DNA from 2 places in the Actinomyces sp. Marseille-P3109 genome. Region 1 is predicted to be linked to the other one. Evidence: riboswitches for the same ligand, from Rfam matches in the RefSeq annotation. Region 1 holds a riboswitch; the other holds the start of a gene.
The links. Region 1 has a riboswitch for ZMP and ZTP ahead of glyA (serine hydroxymethyltransferase). Riboswitches for the same ligand answer to the same signal wherever they lie in the genome.

Region 1 (9,202 bases):
CCAACATCGATGCGTGCTTCGATACGGTCTGAGGCGATGACGACGCTGGTGCGTTCGAGGATTTCCTGGCCTGGCTGGCCGATGCTGACTAACCCACTATTGCCAGTTCCGGAGGGGGATGGCAGCACATGGTGGGCGATCTCGGAGAACCGGCGTGTGAGGAAGTCGGCGACCGCTCGCCGTCCGGTCACGTCATTGGTCAGGTCAGCAGGAAGCTTTGCTGTGTTAGGGTCGAGGATAACTCGCATACGTGATGGTGGAGCGTAGGGATCGACCTGAACGTGGTCAATGGCTAGTTGGATGGTGCCGAGCTGGTAGGTGCCTATGAGCTGTTTGTACGAGGCATACCCCCGCCCGTCGATTTGGGTGAGGGTACGCTCGAGGGTCCTGCGATTAGGCATGACTGTCCTCGGGGATAGCGATGTTCTGGAGGCTGGGCAGCCTAATAAGGGCTACGCCGCCAAGTATTGAAAGCACGACAGCAGCGATTACCATCGCGGTGATGAATCCGGTCTTCTGGACTCCAAACCCGGTCATTAGCGGTCCGATAGTCAGACCTGCTGCGTATGCGAGGTTGTAGAGCGCGAATGAGCCGCCGAGTGTCGGAGGGGTCGATCGGAATCCTTGTTCGCTGATGAGTGTGGTGGCCGGGGCGAGCAACATTGCCGACGACAGGCCTAGAATGCCCATGCCGACAGCGACCTGCCAGATGCTGGTCGACCAGCCGAGAACAAGCAGTGCGGTAACGACGGCCACGATACCGATGCCGATAAGCAGTCGAGGCGATACTGAGGCGACGAATCTGCCCACGATTGGGTTCGCGATGATACTCACGAGCGCGGAGACGCCGAAGAGCACGCCGATCGTAGTGCTCGTCGCCTGTGCTCCCAGGTGGCCGGGAAGTACTGGTTGCACCGCAGCGAGGACCGCGGCCCCGATCGCGATCGCGGCAACGATGGAGGCAGATCCCGGTACCCGAAGCACGGTGAAGGGCCCAGCTGTGTCATCGGTTTGTCGGGGCGACCCTGGAATGAAGGCCACTAGCAGGATGAGATCAACGATGGCGACGACCGTTGCCACCAAGAATGGCGAGGCCGGCCCAAACGCGTCAACGAGGAAACCAGCCAACGGCGGACCGACAAGTACGCCTAGGGTCACGGTGGACATTGCGATACCCATCATCTGACCACGTTTATCAAATCCTGTTGTGGCTGCGATGAGTGACAAGGCCGCGACCCATGCGACGCCGCCAGCTATCCCCTGGACGAAGCGGGCGACTAAGAGGAGCCAATAGGGACCGCCGGTGGCAAACAGTAGGGTTGCAATCGCTAGAACGATCAGGCCGGTCACGAGCAGACCCTTTGGACCGCGGCGATCGACGAGACGTCCGGCGAAGAGCGTGGCAACCACCATGGCCACCGCATACGAAGCGAAGAGGATACCGGTTGCGGCTTCACCTTGTTCGACGACTGCGGGTAACAGTGGCAGCACCGGGATGGCGAGTCCCTGGAGAAGCATGTCAGTGAAGAGAATGGCTCCGGCCACAGCGGTGGCGCGAGCTGGAGTCGCACTCGCTGCGCGAGAGGTAGGGGTGGTAGTCATTGAGAAGTGAGTCCTTAGGTATCGAGCAACCCCCTCACCAGTGCCGCGATAGCGGCGTCGAGTTCGTCGGGTTGCGGAATGTCTTGCGGTCGGTTCACTGCAGTCACGGTGAACCCTTGAAGAAGTACAAGCACGAGGTTGGCGATCTCTCCCGATGTGGGGAAGGCGCTGTCTCCCTCGGGCTTGGATATGAGGCCTTCGATGCGGTCGTGCCATTCGTCGAGGGCGCTGTTATGTTCGGAATACTCAAGGGCTTGTGGGGCAACGAGGACTGTCGTTGATGCCAGGGCGCGGAATCGCGCGTCGCCAGTGAGGAGTCGAGTGAACTCAGTCAGCAGCGCCTTCAGTGCATCGTGGGCCGATGTGTCTGCCGCGCCATTGTCCTGAGCAAACAAACGCTGTCCATAATCGCTCCAGCCCCATTCAAGCGCCTCGGTCAGTAGGGCCTGCTTGTCGCGGAAATGGTGGTTCAGTGCGCCGCGCGTGACGCCTGCGCGCTCTGCGACATACTCGAATGTTGCCCCCCGCCACCCCTTCTCTTCGAAGGATTTTAGTGCTGCTTTCAGCAGCGCGACGCGGGTTTTTGCCGCGTCTTCAGCGGTTCGTCTCATATATACAAGTTAGCACGTATCTCAGTTTGGGGTCAACAACTCCCAGCCGTTCACGAGGATGCTTCGGTCGTGGGTCGCTGTTGACTCATATGCCCTGCCTCGACGGCTGTGCTCGCGGCGAGTGCTTTAAACCGCCCTCGTGCAGCAGGGTGATGTAGCCCACGATGAAGCTGCGGACCTGGTGTGTCGGGGTACCGGTCTGATCAACGCGGTCGAGAAGCCTCTCGCTCTAGATCCGCCATCCGAGTTCGAGAGCTTCTTGCAGCAAGTTGGTTCTGCTCTTGAAGTGGCGGTGGACCCAGTCTCGAGTCACTCCCGCTGCGGAGTCGCTCTGCTTGTATCTCGCCTCTTGTAAGCCTTCTCGGGCAAACGAGTCCAGTGCTGCGAGCAGGATGTGTGTGCGGGTTGCTCAGGCCTCTTCCTCGGTATGCCGCACCCCAGTTCTCCTTTCTACGCGAGTGAGTGTCGGTACGTCTGGCTAGACCTGGGTGCGTGATGGTCCTACGTCCTGTAGTGAGGTGACCGGCCGTCGTCGTGATGGGCCAGTGGTGGGAAGACCGCGGGTTGGTGGCGGGCCCGTGCCGTGCTCAGGCGAAGACGACGGTGCGGTGCCCGTTGAGCAGTACCCGGTGCTCGGTGTGCCAGCGCACCGCCTGCGCCAGCACCCGGCGCTCGACGTCCTGGCCCTTGGCCTGGAGCATGGCCACCGGGTCCTCGTGGCTGGCCCGCGTCACGTCCTGCTCGATGATCGGGCCCTCATCGAGGTCCGCCGTCACGTAGTGCGCCGTCGCCCCGATGAGCTTGACCCCGCGTTCGTGCGCCTGGGCGTAGGGGCGCGCCCCCTTGAAGGACGGCAGGAACGAGTGGTGGATGTTGATGACGCCCCCGTGCAGTCGCTCGCACAGGGCGGGGGAGAGGATCTGCATGTAGCGGGCCAGTACCACCAGCTCGACGTCGAGGGAGTCCACCAGCCTCAGCAGCTCGGCCTCGGCGGCCTCCTTGGTCTCCTTGGTGACCGGAATGTGGTGGAAGGGCACCCCGTAGAACTCGGCGACGTCCCGCAGCGTCTCGTGGTTGCCCACCACGCCGACGACGTCGACCGGCAGCCCCTGGCTGCGCTCCCTGAAGAGCAGGTCGGTCAGACAGTGCCCCTCCTTGGAGACCATGATGAGGGTGCGCATGGCGCGCCCCACCTCATCGAGGCTCCACTCCATCGTGTACTCGCCGGCCAACTCGGCCAGATCCTTCTCCAGCTCCTCGCGCGGCACGGTGGTGAGCACCTGGACCCGCATGAAGAACAGACCGGTGGAGGAGTCCCCGAACTGCTTGGACTCGGTGATGTTCCCACCGCGGCGCGCCAGCGTGCCGGTGACCGCGTGGACGATGCCCGGACGGTCGGGGCAGGACAGGGACAGGACCAAGTGGGCGGCGGAGTCGGGTTGCGCCGTGGAGAGAGCCATGGTCTCAGCCTAACCGGGACCGGCCTCGGCCGTAGAAACGGCTCAGGTGCCGGTCCCGGATGGGCGGCGTCTCATGGTCCGGCTCAGCCCTGGCGGGCCTTGAGGCGAGGGTTCTTCTTGTTGATGACGTAGGTGTGACCGCGGCGTCGGACCACCTTGGACCCCGGCTGCTTGGCCAGGGATCGGATCGAGGCACGAACCTTCATGGCTACTCCTTCTCTTTTCTTCCTGTGCTGTGATGCCTGAGCGCGGGGCGCCCCGCCTGTGCGATTAGCGCTTCCGCTTGCCGTAGCGGCGCTCGAACTTCTCCACCCGGCCGGCTGTGTCCAGGATCTTGCCCTGGCCGGTCCAGAACGGGTGCGAGGCGCTGGAGACCTCGACGTCGTAGACCGGGTAGGTGTTGCCGTCCTCCCACACGATGGTTTCTGACGACGTCAGGGTCGAACGGGTCAGGAAGGCGAAGTCGGCGGACTTGTCGCGAAAGACGATGGGTTGGTAGCTGGGGTGGATCCCAGGGCGCATACGAGCTCCTTGGATGGGGGTGAATGTGAATGCTGACGTGGTGAACGGGTGCCTGCGGCGGGGCTGCGAGGGGGTGGCTGCAAGTGCGGCGCGCCGTGAGGCTCTGGCGGGAGTGGACTCAAGAGGCCGCGCCCACGCCCGCCTACCAGGAGGACTTGACGATGCCCGGCAGCTCGCCGCGCAGCGCCATCTGGCGGAAGCGCACCCGCGAGGTCCCGGTGACGCGCAGGTGCCCGCGCGGGCGGCCGTCGACCGCGTCGCGCCGACGCAGGCGGGTGGGGGAGGCGTCCCGGGGCAGCGCGTGCAGTGCCGCCATCGCCTCATCGCGCTCGGCCCGACTCAGGTGAGGGTTGACCGAGGCCCGCTTGAGCTCGGCCCGGCGCTCGGCGTAGCGCGCCACCACCTGCTGGCGCCGCAGCTCGGCGGCGATCTTGGACTTCTTGGCCATCAGCGCGACTCCTTGTACTCCACGTGCCGGCGCACCACCGGATCGAACTTGCGCAGCACCAGACGGTCGGGGGTGTTGCGGCGGTTTTTGCGCGTCACGTAGGTGTGGCCCGTGCCCGCGGTGGAGACCATCTTGATGATCGGCCGCAGGTCCTTGCCTCCCTTGGCACCGCTCATGACAGCTTCTCCCCTCGGGCGAGCATCTGGGCCACGACGACGTCGATGCCCAGCTTGTCGATCGTACGGATGCCCTTGGCGGACACCGTCAGGCGCACGGTGCGCCCCAGCGACGGCACCCAGTAGCGCTTGCGCTGCAGATTGGGGTCCCAGCGCCGAGACGTGCGCTTGTGCGAGTGGGAGACGGACCGGCCGAAGACCGGCCGGGCTCCCGTGACTTGGCAGTAGGTGGTCATGACAAGCATGATATAAGAATGATTCTCAGTTTCGTCAACTCTTCTGGAGGCCCCTCGTGACCGATACCTCGGATGACTTCTCCTCTGATCTCTCCGATGACCTCGCCACCCTTGCCGATACCCCGGCTGCCGACACCGGAGCTGACGGCCGGCACGCCCTGACCGTCATCGGCGCCGTCGACCCCGCCCTGCTGGACCTGGTCGACCTCGCCCTGGCCGGACAGGACGCCGTCGTCATCCGCGCCGGTCTGCACTTCGGCGCCGACGACGAGACCGCGAGCAGCGATGGAGACGACGACGATCTGGTGCGGCTCGTCAGCCACAGCTCGGCTGACGGCTTCGACGACGACCCGGTCAGGCTCGACGTCCCCATGCCCTACACCTGCCCCACCTGCTCCCTGCGCGAGGTCCTGGTCGCCGTTGCCGAGGACCGCGCCACCCAGGACCCGGGCGGCACCACCGTTATCCTCCTGCCGGCGGCCATCGAGCTCGCTCACCTCCTGCCCCGCCTGGCCGAGGACCTCGCCGACACCGGTGTGAGACTGGCCGGAGCCGCCCACGTCCTGGACGCCACCACCGCCTTGGACGAGCTCCTCGAGCACCGCCTGCTGGCCGCCTTCCCCGGTGACTGCCGCTGCACGGGCGCCGTCCACCTGGCCAACCTCGGCTACGCCGACGTCGTCCTGGCCCTCGGGCGCGACGAGGATCTCGCCGGCGCCGACCTCATCGAGCACCTGCGCCCCCACGACGCCCTCCTGCTCCCCGGCCTGGACGCGCCCCTCCTGGAGACCCTCACCGGCCTCACCCACGACTCCGCCGCCTCCCTGAGCCGCATCCACCCCGCCACCACCAGCGCCTGGGGCGGCCCCGACGACCACGGTGTGTGGACCCTCGACCTCAGCGCCTCCCTGCCCTTCCACCCCGAGCGCCTGCGTTCCCTCGTCGTCGACCTCGCCGGCCAGGGCCTGTGCGCTCGCGGCTGCTTCTGGCTGCCCAGCCGACCCGGCCGGGTCTGCATGTGGGAGGTCGCCGGAGGCGCCCTCAGCGTCGGCGACGCCGGAACCTGGGCCGAGGTCCCAGGCGCTCCGTCCGGTGCCGGCGATGACGCAGCCGCCGAGCCCCGCTGCCACCTCGTGGTCACCGGCGTCGGCGATGAGGAGATGCGCGAGCAGGTGCGCCGCGCCTTCGCCCGGATCCTCCTGCGTCCTGAGGAGATGGCCCAGGCCCTGGCCTGGATCGGCGCCGACGACGGCCTGGGCGACTGGTTCGGCCAGGAGAGCTGACCGCCCGTCCCGAGGCGGGAGACTCGCGTGACGCATCCCCGCCCCGGCGCGATAGGGTATGTCCGTCGCGACTGGCGCCGGGTGGATCACCACCGGGGAGCGGCACGAACACGACTCCGGGGTCGCCCGCCTGGGCCACGGATCGCCACCAGTGCGCGCACAGCCGCCTGCCACGGCGCAGCGTGCGCCCCCACACCTGAGGAGAGACATGACCGCGCAAGCCGTCACCCCGTCCCTGAACCAGCCTCTGGCCGAGCTCGACCCCGATATCGCCGAGGTCCTCACCGGAGAGCTCGCCCGCCAGCGTGAGACCCTGGAGATGATCGCCTCGGAGAACTTCGTTCCCCGGGCCGTCCTGGAGTGTCAGGGCTCGGTCCTGACCAACAAGTACGCGGAGGGCTACCCCGGGCGCCGCTACTACGGCGGCTGCGAGGTCGTCGACGTCGCCGAGTCCCTGGCCATCGAGCGCGCCAAGGCCGTCTTCGACGCCGAGTGGGCCAACGTCCAGCCCCACTCCGGGGCCCAGGCCAACGCCGCCGTCCTCCACGCCCTGGCCACCCCCGGTGACACCCTCCTGGGTCTGTCCCTGGCCCACGGCGGCCACCTCACCCACGGCATGAAGATCAACTTCTCCGGCAAGAACTACAACGCCACCGCCTACGGCGTGGACGAGACCACCATGCGCATCGAGATGGACCAGGTGCGTGAGGCCGCCCTGCGCGAGCGCCCCACGGTCATCATCGCCGGATGGTCGGCCTACCCCCGTCACCTCGACTTCGCCGCCTTCCGCGCCATCGCCGACGAGGTCGGCGCCGCCCTGTGGGTGGACATGGCCCACTTCGCCGGGCTCGTCGCCGCCGGCCTGCACCCCAACCCCGTCCCGCACGCCGACGTCGTGTCCACCACCGTCCACAAGACCCTGGGCGGCCCCCGCTCCGGCATGCTCCTGTCCAGCCGCGCAGAGCAGTGGGGCAAGAAGCTCAACTCCGCCGTCTTCCCCGGCCAGCAGGGCGGCCCCCTCATGCACGTCATCGCCGCCAAGGCCGTGGCCATGAAGATCGCCGGCACCGAGGAGTTCCGTGAGCGCCAGGAGCGCACCGTGCGCGGCGCCGCCATCATCGCTGAGCGTCTCGGGGCCGACGACGTGCGCGCCGCCGGCGTCAGCCTCGTCACCGGCGGCACCGACGTCCATCTGGTGCTGGTCGACCTGCGCGACTCCTCCCTGGACGGCCAGCAGGCCGAGGACCTCCTGCACACCGCCGGCATCACGGTCAACCGCAACGCCGTCCCCTTCGACCCGCGTCCCCCGCGCGTGACCTCCGGCCTGCGCATCGGCACCCCCGCCCTGGCCACCCGCGGCTTCGGCGACGCCGAGTTCACCGAGGTCGCCGACATCATCGCTTCCACCCTCATTCACGGTGCCGCCGGCACCGCCGACGACGAGACCCTGGCCGCCCTGCGCGGCCGTGTGCGCGCCCTGACCGACGCCTTCCCCCTCTACCCGGGACTGGACCAGTGAGGGCCCCCTGGAACGGGCCCGCCCAGGTCCTGGACGGCAAGGCCACGGCCGCCGCCCTCAAGGCAGAGCTCAAGGAACGCGTCGCGGCGCTGCGTGGGCGCGGCGTCACCCCCGGCCTGGGCACGGTCCTGGTGGGGGAGGACCCCGGCAGCGTCAAGTACGTCGCCGGCAAGCACACCGACTGTGCCGAGGTCGGCATCCTCTCCATCCGCGAGGACCTGCCCGCCACCGCCACCCAGGCCGAGGTGGAGGCCGCCGTCGACCGCCTCAACGCGGATCCCACCTGCACCGGCTACATCGTTCAGCTCCCGCTGCCGGCGGGCGTGGACACCAATGCGATCCTGGAGCGCGTCGACCCGGCCAAGGACGCCGACGGTCTACACCCCACCAACCTGGGGCGTCTGGTGCTGCGGGCCTCGGGGCCCATCGACTCGCCCCTGCCCTGCACGCCGCGCGGCTGCATCGAGCTCATGGAGCGCCATGGCATCGACCTGGCCGGTCGCAACGTGTGCGTCGTCGGCCGAGGCGTCACGGTGGGCCGCTCCATCGGCCTGCTCCTGGGGCGCAAGGACGTCAACGCCACCGTCGACATCTGCCACACCGGCACCACGGACCTGGCCGACCATGTGCGCCGGGCCGACGTCGTCATCTCGGCGGCCGGCAGCCCCGGCATCATCACCCCGGAGATGGTGACTCCTGGTGCCGTCGTCCTGGATGTGGGCGTCTCGCGCGTCGTCGACCCAGCCACCGGCAAGGGACGTATCGCCGGTGATGTCGCCGACGGCGTGGACGAGGTCGCCTCCTGGCTCTCACCCAATCCCGGCGGCGTGGGGCCCATGACCCGTGCCCTGCTGCTGGCCAACGTGGTCGAGACCGCGGAGCGCTCACTCTAAAGGGGCGCCGTTCGCCTGACCGGTCGATAACCTTGGGACCATGACGGACGAGTCCCACGGCGCCCACCCCTCCCAGTCCCACCAGCCCGTCGACCCGGCTGAGTCGCCTGATTCCGCGAAGGCCTCGGAGTCCGAGCCGACTCAGCCGGATGCGGGTCCTCTGGAGCCTCAGGACGCACCGGACATGAACGGCTCTCAGAACCCGCATCCGCAGAAGGCCGGCCTGCGGCGTCGGACCCTGATCCTGGGCGCCGCCGGGGCAGGTGTCCTCATCGTGGGAGTAGCCCTCCAGGCGCTCTCGCTCTTCTCAGACCGGCGCTGCTGCGTCGACTGGTTCCCCACCTCCACGGACACGGAGGACTCGCCGGCCTCGGCCGCCTACCGCCCCGCCTACCACTACAGCCCCACCAAGGGGAACCTCGCCGACCCCAACGGCCTGGTCCTCCACGAGG
Region 2 (9,202 bases), 1.3 Mb from region 1:
AGGCGACGATCATCGAGATCACCCACCGGCTGCAGTGGTCCGAGCAGGCCGACCACGTCGTCGTCATGGATGCGGGCACGGTGGTGCAGGCGGGCCCACCGGCCAAATTGCTGGCCGCTCCAGGACCGCTGCGCACACTCACCGCCCGCGGACGCTGACGGATGCAGTCAGACACCGAGGGGGCGCTCAGAGTCTCGGTGACTCCAGGCGCCCCCTCGGTGTCTGACTGAGGCCTGCTCGAGCCTCACTCGAGCCCACTCGGGATTGCTCGAACCTACTCGCCGGAACGGGCGGCGGCAGCGGACGCCTCCAGCTCCTCAGGACTGACGACGCCCTCGACGCTGACGGCGTGGAGGTAGGCCATGCCGTCGAAGGAGAGCTCGCGGACGTTCTCCGGGTCGCCCTCGTCATTGACGGAGCCGCCCGCCATACGGTCAACGATGATGGCGATGGCGCCGTCACCGGTGACGTTCGTGGCGGTGCCGAAGGAGTCCAGAGCGATGTAGGTGGCGATCATGAGGGCCACCTGCTGGTCATTGAAGCCGAGCATGGAGGACAGCAGGCCCGTGGCCGCCATGATGGCGCCTCCGGGCACGCCCGGCGCGGCCACCATCGTGATGCCGAGCATGAAGATGAACCCGGCCCACTGGGCGGTGCTCACGTGCAGGTCCTGGGTGAGGACGATCGCGAAGGCGAAGGCGAAGATCTTCGAGGTCGACCCCGCCAGGTGGATCGTGGCGCACAGGGGGACGGTGAAGGAGGCCACCGCGTCGGAGACGCCGTTCTTCTTCGTCTGACGCAGGGTCACCGGGATCGTGGCCGCCGAGGAGGAGGTGCCCAGGGCGGTGAGGTAGGCCGGGACCATGGTGAGCAGGGCCTTGAACGGGTTCTTGCGGCCGATGACCCCGGCGACGACGAACTGGATCGCCAGGATGACGGCCTCGAGGATGAGGACCACGACGACGACCCTCAGGAGGGCCTTCATGACCGAGCCGGCGGCGCCGGTGTAGGTGAGGTTGAGGAAGATGCCGAAGATGTGCAGCGGCAGCAACGGGATGATCATCCGCTCGATGAGTCGGGTGATGATGGCCCGGAACTCGATGGAGCCCTTGCGCAGAACTCCTCGGGGAACCATGGACAGGCCGATCCCGAGGATGAAGGAGAGCAGCAGGGCGGTCATGACCTCGACCGGCGGGGGCATCTCCACGGTGAAGTAGCTGCTCAGGGCCCCTTCGGGCTTGGCGACGTCGGTCAGGGAGGTCCCGGCGAGCAGGCGGGGGAAGGTGGCCGCACACACCAGGAAGGTGAGGAAGCCGGCGAAGAGGGTGGAGGTGTAGGCCAGGGCAGTGGTGATGCCGAGCCACTTGCCGGCGCCGCGTCCCAGGTCGGCGATGGCGGGGGTCACCAGACCGATGATGATGAGCGGGATCGCGAAGTTGAGGAACTGGCCGAACAGGTCGGAGAAGGTCGCGAAGACGTTGCCGACTGCCTTGGGGATGATCGGGTGGCCACCGATCCGGACGGACCCCACGAGCAGGGCCAGGACAATGGCGCCGATGACCCAGGTCAGGATGCTGTGGCTGAGACGATAACCCAGTGAGGGCGATGCCGAGGGATTGCGTGACATAGGGGACCTTCAGTGTGTGAAGCAATGTGACAAAACGTCGTGAATGGGCCCAGCGTGCCATACCGGCCGGTTACAACGCCGCTTCGGTTCGGCAAATGGGCACCGGGCCGACACAGATCACAGCGGATCGTGGGGTGAGCCAATGGCGAAGGCCTACCGAAGACAACCGGCGAACCGGGTCACATGACGCGGGGCAGGTTGACGTAGGGGGACAGGAGGAACAGGACCGCGGCCAGACAGATGCCGAAGACGACGTCGAACAGGCGACTGCGCGCTGCCAGCCAGGTGCCGTCGGGACGCTGGATCCTGACGATGGCGAGCGCCAGGATCCCGGTGGCCGCCCACAGGACGGCGATGCGGCGGTGTCCCAGCAGCGCGATGGCGGGAACCATCGCCAGGCCGATGGCCACGAGGACGACGCAGATGGTGCGGTAGGGCTCCTTGTGCTCGGCCTGCTGGGGATGCGGGTCGTGAGTCACGGTGATGAGCCTATCGGCGCGCGGGGCGTCGGTCCACGACCTTCCTCCCGGGCAACCGGCCTCGCGCCCGTCGCTCCCACCTCCGGGCACGAGGCCGCCGGAGGGTCAGTGGGCGAAGTGGCGGGTGCCGGTGAGGTACATGGTGACGCCAGCGGCCTGGGCGGCATCGATGACCTCCTGGTCGCGGATGGACCCTCCGGGCTGGACGACGGCGCGCACCCCGGCGTCGATGAGCACCTGGAGCCCGTCGGCGAAGGGGAAGAAGGCGTCCGAGGCGGCCACGGCGCCGCGGGCGCGCTCCGGGACGGCGGATGAGTCACCAGTCGAGTCCCCCAGGACCTCGGTGGCGTCGGCCCCGCCGACGGCGCCCTTCTCCTTCTGGGGGCTGTCGGCGGCGGCGTCTCCGGTGGATCGGGCACCCAGGGTGTTGGCGCGCTCGACGGCCAGCCTGCAGGAGTCGACACGGTTGACCTGTCCCATGCCCACGCCGACGGTGGCGCCGTCGTGGGCCAGGAGGACGGCGTTGGAGCGCACGGCGCGCACCGAGCGCCAGGCGAAGGCCAGCTCGGCCAGGAGGGCGTCGTCGGCCTCCGGCCCGGCGGCCAGCGTCCAGGTGGCCGGGTCGTCGCCCTCGGCGCTGAGCACATCACGCTCCTGGATGACGGCACCGCCGGAGACCTGCTTGATCTCATAGCCCTCACGCAGCGGGGGCTCGACGACGAGCAGACGGAGGTTCTTCTTGGTGGACAGGATCTCCACGGCCTCGCCCTCGAAGGCGGGAGCGGCGACGACCTCGGTGAAGATCGGCTTGATCTGGCGTGCCATCTCAGCGGTGACGGTGGCGTTGGTGGCGATGACGCCGCCGTAGGCGGAGACCGGGTCGCAGGCGTGGGCCTTGCGGTGGGCCTCGGCGACGTCACCGCAGGCGGAGACGGCGATGCCGCAGGGGTTGGCGTGCTTGACGACGGCGACCGTGACGGCCTGGCCGTGGTCATAGGCGGCACGCACGGCGGCGTCGGTATCGGTGTAGTTGTTGTAGCTCATGGCCTTGCCGTGGAGCTGGCGGGCACCGGCCACTCCCCCACTCGCCCCGGCGGTGCGGTAGACGGCGGCGCGCTGGTGGGGGTTCTCCCCGTAGCGCAGGCTCGCCAGGCGCTCGTAGCCGACGCCGACGTAGGCGGGCAGGGAGGCCGGCTCGCCGGAACCGGTCTCGTCCGCGGCGGCGTCGGCCTCGACCTGGCCGGCCAGCCAGGTGGACACGGCGGCGTCGTAGGCGGCGGTGTGGGCGAAGGCCTCAGCAGCCAGGCGGCGGCGCTCGGTCAGGGTGAATCCGCCCTCGCGCACGGCGGCGGCGACGGCGTCGTACCGGCCGGGACTGGTGACGACGGCGACGGCGGGGTGGTTCTTGGCGGCGGCGCGCACCATGGCGGGGCCGCCGATGTCGATCTGCTCGACGCAGGCGTCGAAGGGGGCCCCGGAGGCGACGGTGTCGGTGAAGGGGTAGAGGTTGACGATGACGAGGTCGATGGGGGCCACGCCCAGGGCCTGGAGCTGGTCGAGGTGGTCGGGCTTGCGGCGGTCGGCGAGGATGCCGGCGTGGACCGCCGGGTGGAGGGTCTTGACCCGTCCCTCAAGGCACTCGGGGAAGCCGGTGACCTCCTCCACCGGGGTGACGGCCAGGCCCGCGTCGGCGATGGTGGCGGCGGTGGAGCCGGTGGAGACGAGCTCGACGCCGGCGTCGGCCAGGGCCCGGGCGAGCGGGACGAGGCCGGTCTTGTCGTAGACGGAGACGAGGGCGCGGCGCACAGGGACGCGGTCGGGGCTGACGAGGCCCTCGGTGGGGACGTGGGCGGTGGGCACCGGGGTGGAGGCGGTCTGGCAGGAGGTCTGATCTGACTGGGCGGGCTGGGAGGACATGCTGCTCCTGGTGCGGCGTTCGGTGGGCGGGACGCCCAGGCGGGCGACGTCCCGTACGTGGACGGCCTCGGCCACTCCCCGGTGGTGCCCCACCCTCGCCAGTCGCGGCCGCCCTCATCCTATCGGGTGGATCCGGTCATGCGACCGGGATCGGGCGGCGAGCCTGCGACGCATACCCGGTCCTGCGTCCGAGCGCCTCAAGCAGCAGGGCCTCACCATCGCCCATGACTCCGTAAGCGGCCACGTGGACCACGACCGTCTCCCGCTCACCGGCGACGCCCCACTGGCGGCCAACGCGCCGAGGCTCCTGGCGTGGAGACCCTGACCGGGAAGACCTGCGCCGCCTGAGGATCGGCAGTCCGGCGCCCACGTCACCGCCGGCCGTGTCGCTGCCGGCGAACCACCCAACCGAATGGCCTGTTTCCTTGCAAGCGGCTTTAGATACGGCATACAGTCCGCAACATGACTGCGCCCATCAACATCGCAGCAACACCGGTATATCGGGGGACTCCCCCTGAGCGGTGGCAGGAGGCCGCCTCCGCCTACCGGCGCTGGTGGAGCCGCCACCCGGGGTTATCCAGCGCTCTGAACCTGGTGGTGCGCGGAGCCTACGCCCTCATGATCCCGCTGCTCATCGCCGCCCTGGTGATGGTGCCGCGGCTGGCCTACGCGACGGTCCCGGCGGCGTTCATGGCCGTGTGCCTCATGGTGGTGGCCCTGCTGGCTCGCACCCGCACGATCAACTGGCGCTCGGTGGTCCTCATGTACGGCGTCGGCGCCGTGTGGTCGTTCATCGTGGCCATGATCATGAGCGCGGTACGCACCCGCGCAGGACTGTCCGTCATGGGCAACGGGATGAGCATCGCCCTGACCATCGCCCTTGACGTGCTCAGTCCCCTGGTGCCCCTGGTCCTCGTGGTCTTCCTGGCCCCGGGCCGGATGCGCCGCCTGGCGGCCTCCGACTGGGCCCTGCTCGGATTCGCAGCCGGTGCCGGCCTGACGGCCGTCAAGGACGGCATCCGGGCTCTTGAGGAGAGCAGCCTGCTCTCCTCGGTCCTGGGCAACGGGCGTCTGCCGTTCTCCTTCAATCCGTGGACCTCCGGGTCCATGACCCAGGAGGGCAGCAACGTCCTGGCGGTGAGCAACCAGGTGAGCACCGCCAACATCACCATGGCGGTGGCGCTGGCGATCACGCTGTGGCGCCTCAAGGACTCGCCGGCCTTCGAAGGGGCCAAGAACCTCGTGTGGCTGCGGGTCGTGGCCTGGATACTGCCGGCGTTGGTCATCCTGCAGTCAGTGAGCGACCACGCCACCTACATCGCCAGGATCGCCCAGCAGCTCGGCCAGGGCGACTCCGGAGGCGGTTTCCCGGCGCTGCTCATGTTCCTGTGGCGGATCAATGGCGGAGGCCTGAGCGCCATCCCCCTATCCGTCATCCTCATGGCCGCCTGCCTGCTCCTGGACGCCCACCGCCGCGCCTACGCCGGCGTGCACGGCTGGACGGTGGCCGGAGCGCCGGCGCCCCGCTACCCCAACCTCACCGAGGCTCCGCCGTTCGTGCGCGCCCTCATCGTCTCAGTGGTGGCACTGGCGAACTTCACCTGGGGTGACCTGGCCGTCACCTGGGGCGCCTACGGGGACCTGCGCCAGGGGCGTCTCTACGCCATGCGGGCCGGGCGGGCCACCGCCGAGCAGGTGCGCGGCGTACGGGCCGATGCCATGGAGGCCACGACGCCGGGGGATGAGCCGAATGCCCGCCAGGGCTTCCGTCTGGGGATCCTGGTGGTCAGCGTCGTGCTGTTCCTCCTGTGCTGCATGTACGAGGTTCGTACCGTCTGGCAGCTCGCCCCCGAGCTCAAGGACACCGAGGACGACCTGTTCCTCTCAGCGCTGCCGCGTCTGTTCTCCCAGTGGTGGGACGGCTTGAGCGGCACCCACGGGCTGCTCTACGCGATCGGGGCGCTGGCCGCGGTGGCCATGGGGCTCTCCCTCATCCTGACCCTGGGAGCACCGGGCCGTCGCATCAGCACGGCGCCCTCGTCCACCAGTCTCATGGGCTACCTGCTCACCCTCACTCCCGGACAGGCGTCCCTGAGCCTGCTGGACTTCGCGACGACCTACATGCCGCGCTCGGCCCTGAGCGCGAGCCCGGCGGGCGGCGGCACCGACCTGGCCGCCGAGCTCTCGGTCAACCGGCGGATCCGGACCGCTGAGAGCTTCTCCGAGAGCCAGGACCTGTTCACGGCGCGTACCAAGCGACAAGTGGCCGTCGAGGCCGATATCGACCGCCTCCAGAAGCTCGCCGAGTCCCTGGGCGTCGTCGGCGTCGATGCCCTCGAGCCCAGCAGGCTCGATGAGACCGTCGCCGACCTGGCCGCCTCCGGGGCGGACTCGCGCGTGGTCGGCGAGATGCGCGATCTGGCTGCCTCGGTGGCGGAGCAGCAGGCCGAGATCCTGGACCTCTCACGCCGGCTCAACACCGGCAACGGCGAGCAGTTCGCCATCCTGGAGGGGCTGCGGATCACCGACGCCTTCCGCGGCAGCGCCATCGACCAGCGGCCCGTCAACAGCCCCGTCCACGCGCTGGCGCTCTCATCCGACGGGGACCAGCTGGTCGTCGTCGAGTACCAGGGGGCGGCCCCCACCATCGATGACGACGACGAGACCGACATTCCTCCCCGCAGGCTGCCTGGCCGGGCGGCGCACAAGTCGGCCGACAACGTCCTGGAGCACCTGGCCTCCGACGAGCGCGTCACGCGGTTCCTCCACGACGCACCCGACCTGTGGCAGGCCCTCAAGGAGGGGCGCGCGAGCCTGGAGGCGAACGTCCTCTACACCCCCATCCCCGGGATGACCTACCGGGCCGGGTCGGCGGCCCTCGCGGTGACGCCCGAGCTCGTCGAGGCCGTGGACGCGGCGATCAGGGCTCTGAGCAGCACGGATGCTCCGGCCCGATAGCCCAAGCAGGCGGCTCGCGTCCCCGTAACGCCGTCGGGCGGGGCGGAGCGCTCGGGGCTATGCCCCGGCGTCCTGCGAATCGCCGTCGGCCTCGGTCGCCTCCTGAGCACGACGGGAGACGGGCAGCCTCGACTCGGGCAGGGCTCCCCTGGCCCAGGTGCGAGTGTAGGGATGGGCCAGAATCGCCATGGCGGCCAGACCGACCCCCACCTCGACGAACACGAGGATCACCGTGTAGAGGACCTGTGGGCCGACGTCGGTCATGCGGCCGGGTCCCATGGAGCCGGAGGCCGCCAGGCACAGCAGGCCCACACCGACCGCCACGAGGAGGGCGGCGGTCCCTGCGGCACTGACCGCGTGGCGCACCCGCAGGGAGTTGAGGACCGCCCGGCGTCTCCAGGCGGCCACCATGGCGCCGACCGTCACCACGAGCGGCAGCCACAGGCCCAGGGTGCTCAGCGGCGCCGTCGGTAGCAGCCCCAGCAGCGGAAGGGTGGGGACGGGGCCGGCCACCACGCGGTCGGGAGCGAAGACCGTTCCCGTCCCCACGGAGAAGCCGGCGCCGATGAGCCAGGAGCAGGCCCAGATGAGCATGGTCGGCACCCAGGCGAGCTGGAGCAGGACGAGACCGGCCATCGCGACAACACCTCCCCCGGACAGCGCGTCGTGCAGGACCGAGACCCGGCCGGCTCCCATGAAGACGGCGACGACCCCTACCAGGAGGCTCAGAAGCGCCAAGGCTCGGGCGGCGCCGTAGGCCAGTGACAGGGCCGGGCCCGCCCAGTGGGGACGGCGAGCCCACCATCGGGTCAGGGCCGGCCAGCCGTTGCCGGAGCGCTGGAGCCGGACGGCGACGACGACGCTCGTGATGACGGCGATGCCGCCGACCGCCGGCCAGGTACTCAGCCCCTGGGAACCGGTCAGGCAGGCCAGGACCGCGACGGTGGTCGCGGCGACGACGATGGCCGCCCCGGCCAGAGGCCGCGTGGGGCGGGCCCTCCGCACGCAGTTCCAGGTCCAGGCCACCTGTGCCAGGGTCAGTCCCAGCAGCGGCAGGCCGAGGGTGCCCTGGTCGGTTGAGGACGAGGTGACCATTCCCCCGAAGCCGAGGCCCCACAGGGCGGTTCCGGCGCGCAGGGCCTCACCGGCGCTCAGGGCGGCCGCGGCACTGAGGCTCGAGGTCGCCATGGACACGGCCACCGTCAGCAGCACCACCACCAGCCAGCCCAGGCCGACCGACTCGATCCCGACGCGCAGGGACCACAGGGCCCAGGACGTCAGGGCACCGACTCGCGACCGCGACAGGTTCAAGCGCTCACCTCGCCACCCAGCTGACGGTAGAGCTCGCGGGCGATCTCCGCGGTCTGGCTGGGGGTACGGCCCACCCGGACGCCGGCGGCCTCCAGAGCGGTCTTCTTGGCCTCGGCGGTGCCCGACGAGCCGGAGACGATCGCGCCGGCGTGGCCCATGGTGCGCCCCTCGGGGGCGGTGAAGCCGGCGACGTAGGCGACAACGGGCTTGGTCATGTGCTCACGGATGTAGGCGGCGGCCCGCTCCTCGGCGTCGCCCCCGATCTCACCGATCATGACGACCAGACGGGTGTCGGGGTCGGTCTCGAAGGCGGCCAGGGCGTCGATGTGGGTGGTGCCGACCACCGGGTCCCCACCGATGCCGATGCACGTGGTGAAGCCCAGGTCGGACAGCTCGTGCATGAGCTGGTAGGTCAGGGTGCCGGACTTGGAGACCAGGCCCAGGGGGCCGGGCCCGGTGATGTCGGGCGGGGTGATGCCCACGTTGGAGCGGGCCGGGGAGATGATGCCCGGGCAGTTGGGGCCGATGATCCGCACGCCGTGGGCAGCAGCGTAGGCGCGCATCCAGGTCGCGTCGGCCACCGGGATGCCCTCGGTGATGACGACGACGAGGCGCACTCCGGCATCGACGGCCTCGACGACGGCGCCCTTGGCGAAGGCCGGCGGGACGAAGACGACGCTGACCTCGGCGCCGGTGGCCTGCCTGGCCTCGGCGACGGTACCGTAGACGGGGACCTCGACGGTTCCGGCCTGAACCTCGCCGGCTCCAGGACCGATGGGGGCGATGTCGAAGGTGACGGTGGTGCCGGCCTTGCGGGGGTTGACGCCGGCGACGATCTTGGTGCCGGCCGACAGCATGCGGGTGGTGTGCTTGCGGCCCTCGGAGCCGGTCATGCCCTGGACGATGACGC

Region 2: another riboswitch for ZMP and ZTP. It lies ahead of purH (bifunctional phosphoribosylaminoimidazolecarboxamide formyltransferase/IMP cyclohydrolase); the one in region 1 lies ahead of glyA (serine hydroxymethyltransferase).

What each region holds. Positions count from the first base shown of each region.
Region 1 covers NZ_OOHN01000008.1:379,517-388,718, forward strand. The annotation lists gene BQ8008_RS01860 (ABC-ATPase domain-containing protein) at 1-401, opposite strand, end outside; gene BQ8008_RS01865 (MFS transporter) at 394-1,602, opposite strand; gene BQ8008_RS01870 (TetR/AcrR family transcriptional regulator) at 1,617-2,213, opposite strand; gene BQ8008_RS14075 (TetR family transcriptional regulator) at 2,443-2,607, opposite strand; gene purU (formyltetrahydrofolate deformylase) at 2,801-3,673, opposite strand; gene ykgO (type B 50S ribosomal protein L36) at 3,757-3,879, opposite strand; gene BQ8008_RS01890 (type B 50S ribosomal protein L31) at 3,944-4,195, opposite strand; gene rpsN (30S ribosomal protein S14) at 4,338-4,643, opposite strand; gene rpmG (50S ribosomal protein L33) at 4,643-4,819, opposite strand; gene rpmB (50S ribosomal protein L28) at 4,816-5,055, opposite strand; gene BQ8008_RS01910 (GTP-binding protein) at 5,112-6,338, shown strand; ZMP/ZTP riboswitch at 6,396-6,481, shown strand; gene glyA (serine hydroxymethyltransferase) at 6,547-7,857, shown strand; gene BQ8008_RS01920 (bifunctional methylenetetrahydrofolate dehydrogenase/methenyltetrahydrofolate cyclohydrolase) at 7,854-8,750, shown strand; gene BQ8008_RS01925 (glycoside hydrolase family 32 protein) at 8,791-9,202, shown strand, end outside.
Region 2 covers NZ_OOHN01000008.1:1,692,848-1,702,049, forward strand. The annotation lists gene BQ8008_RS07465 (amino acid ABC transporter ATP-binding/permease protein) at 1-158, shown strand, start outside; gene BQ8008_RS07470 (dicarboxylate/amino acid:cation symporter) at 275-1,627, opposite strand; gene BQ8008_RS07475 (DUF3017 domain-containing protein) at 1,807-2,106, opposite strand; gene purH (bifunctional phosphoribosylaminoimidazolecarboxamide formyltransferase/IMP cyclohydrolase) at 2,212-4,023, opposite strand; ZMP/ZTP riboswitch at 4,050-4,139, opposite strand; gene BQ8008_RS07485 (hypothetical protein) at 4,486-6,981, shown strand; gene BQ8008_RS07490 (cell division protein PerM) at 7,039-8,292, opposite strand; gene sucD (succinate--CoA ligase subunit alpha) at 8,289-9,202, opposite strand, start outside.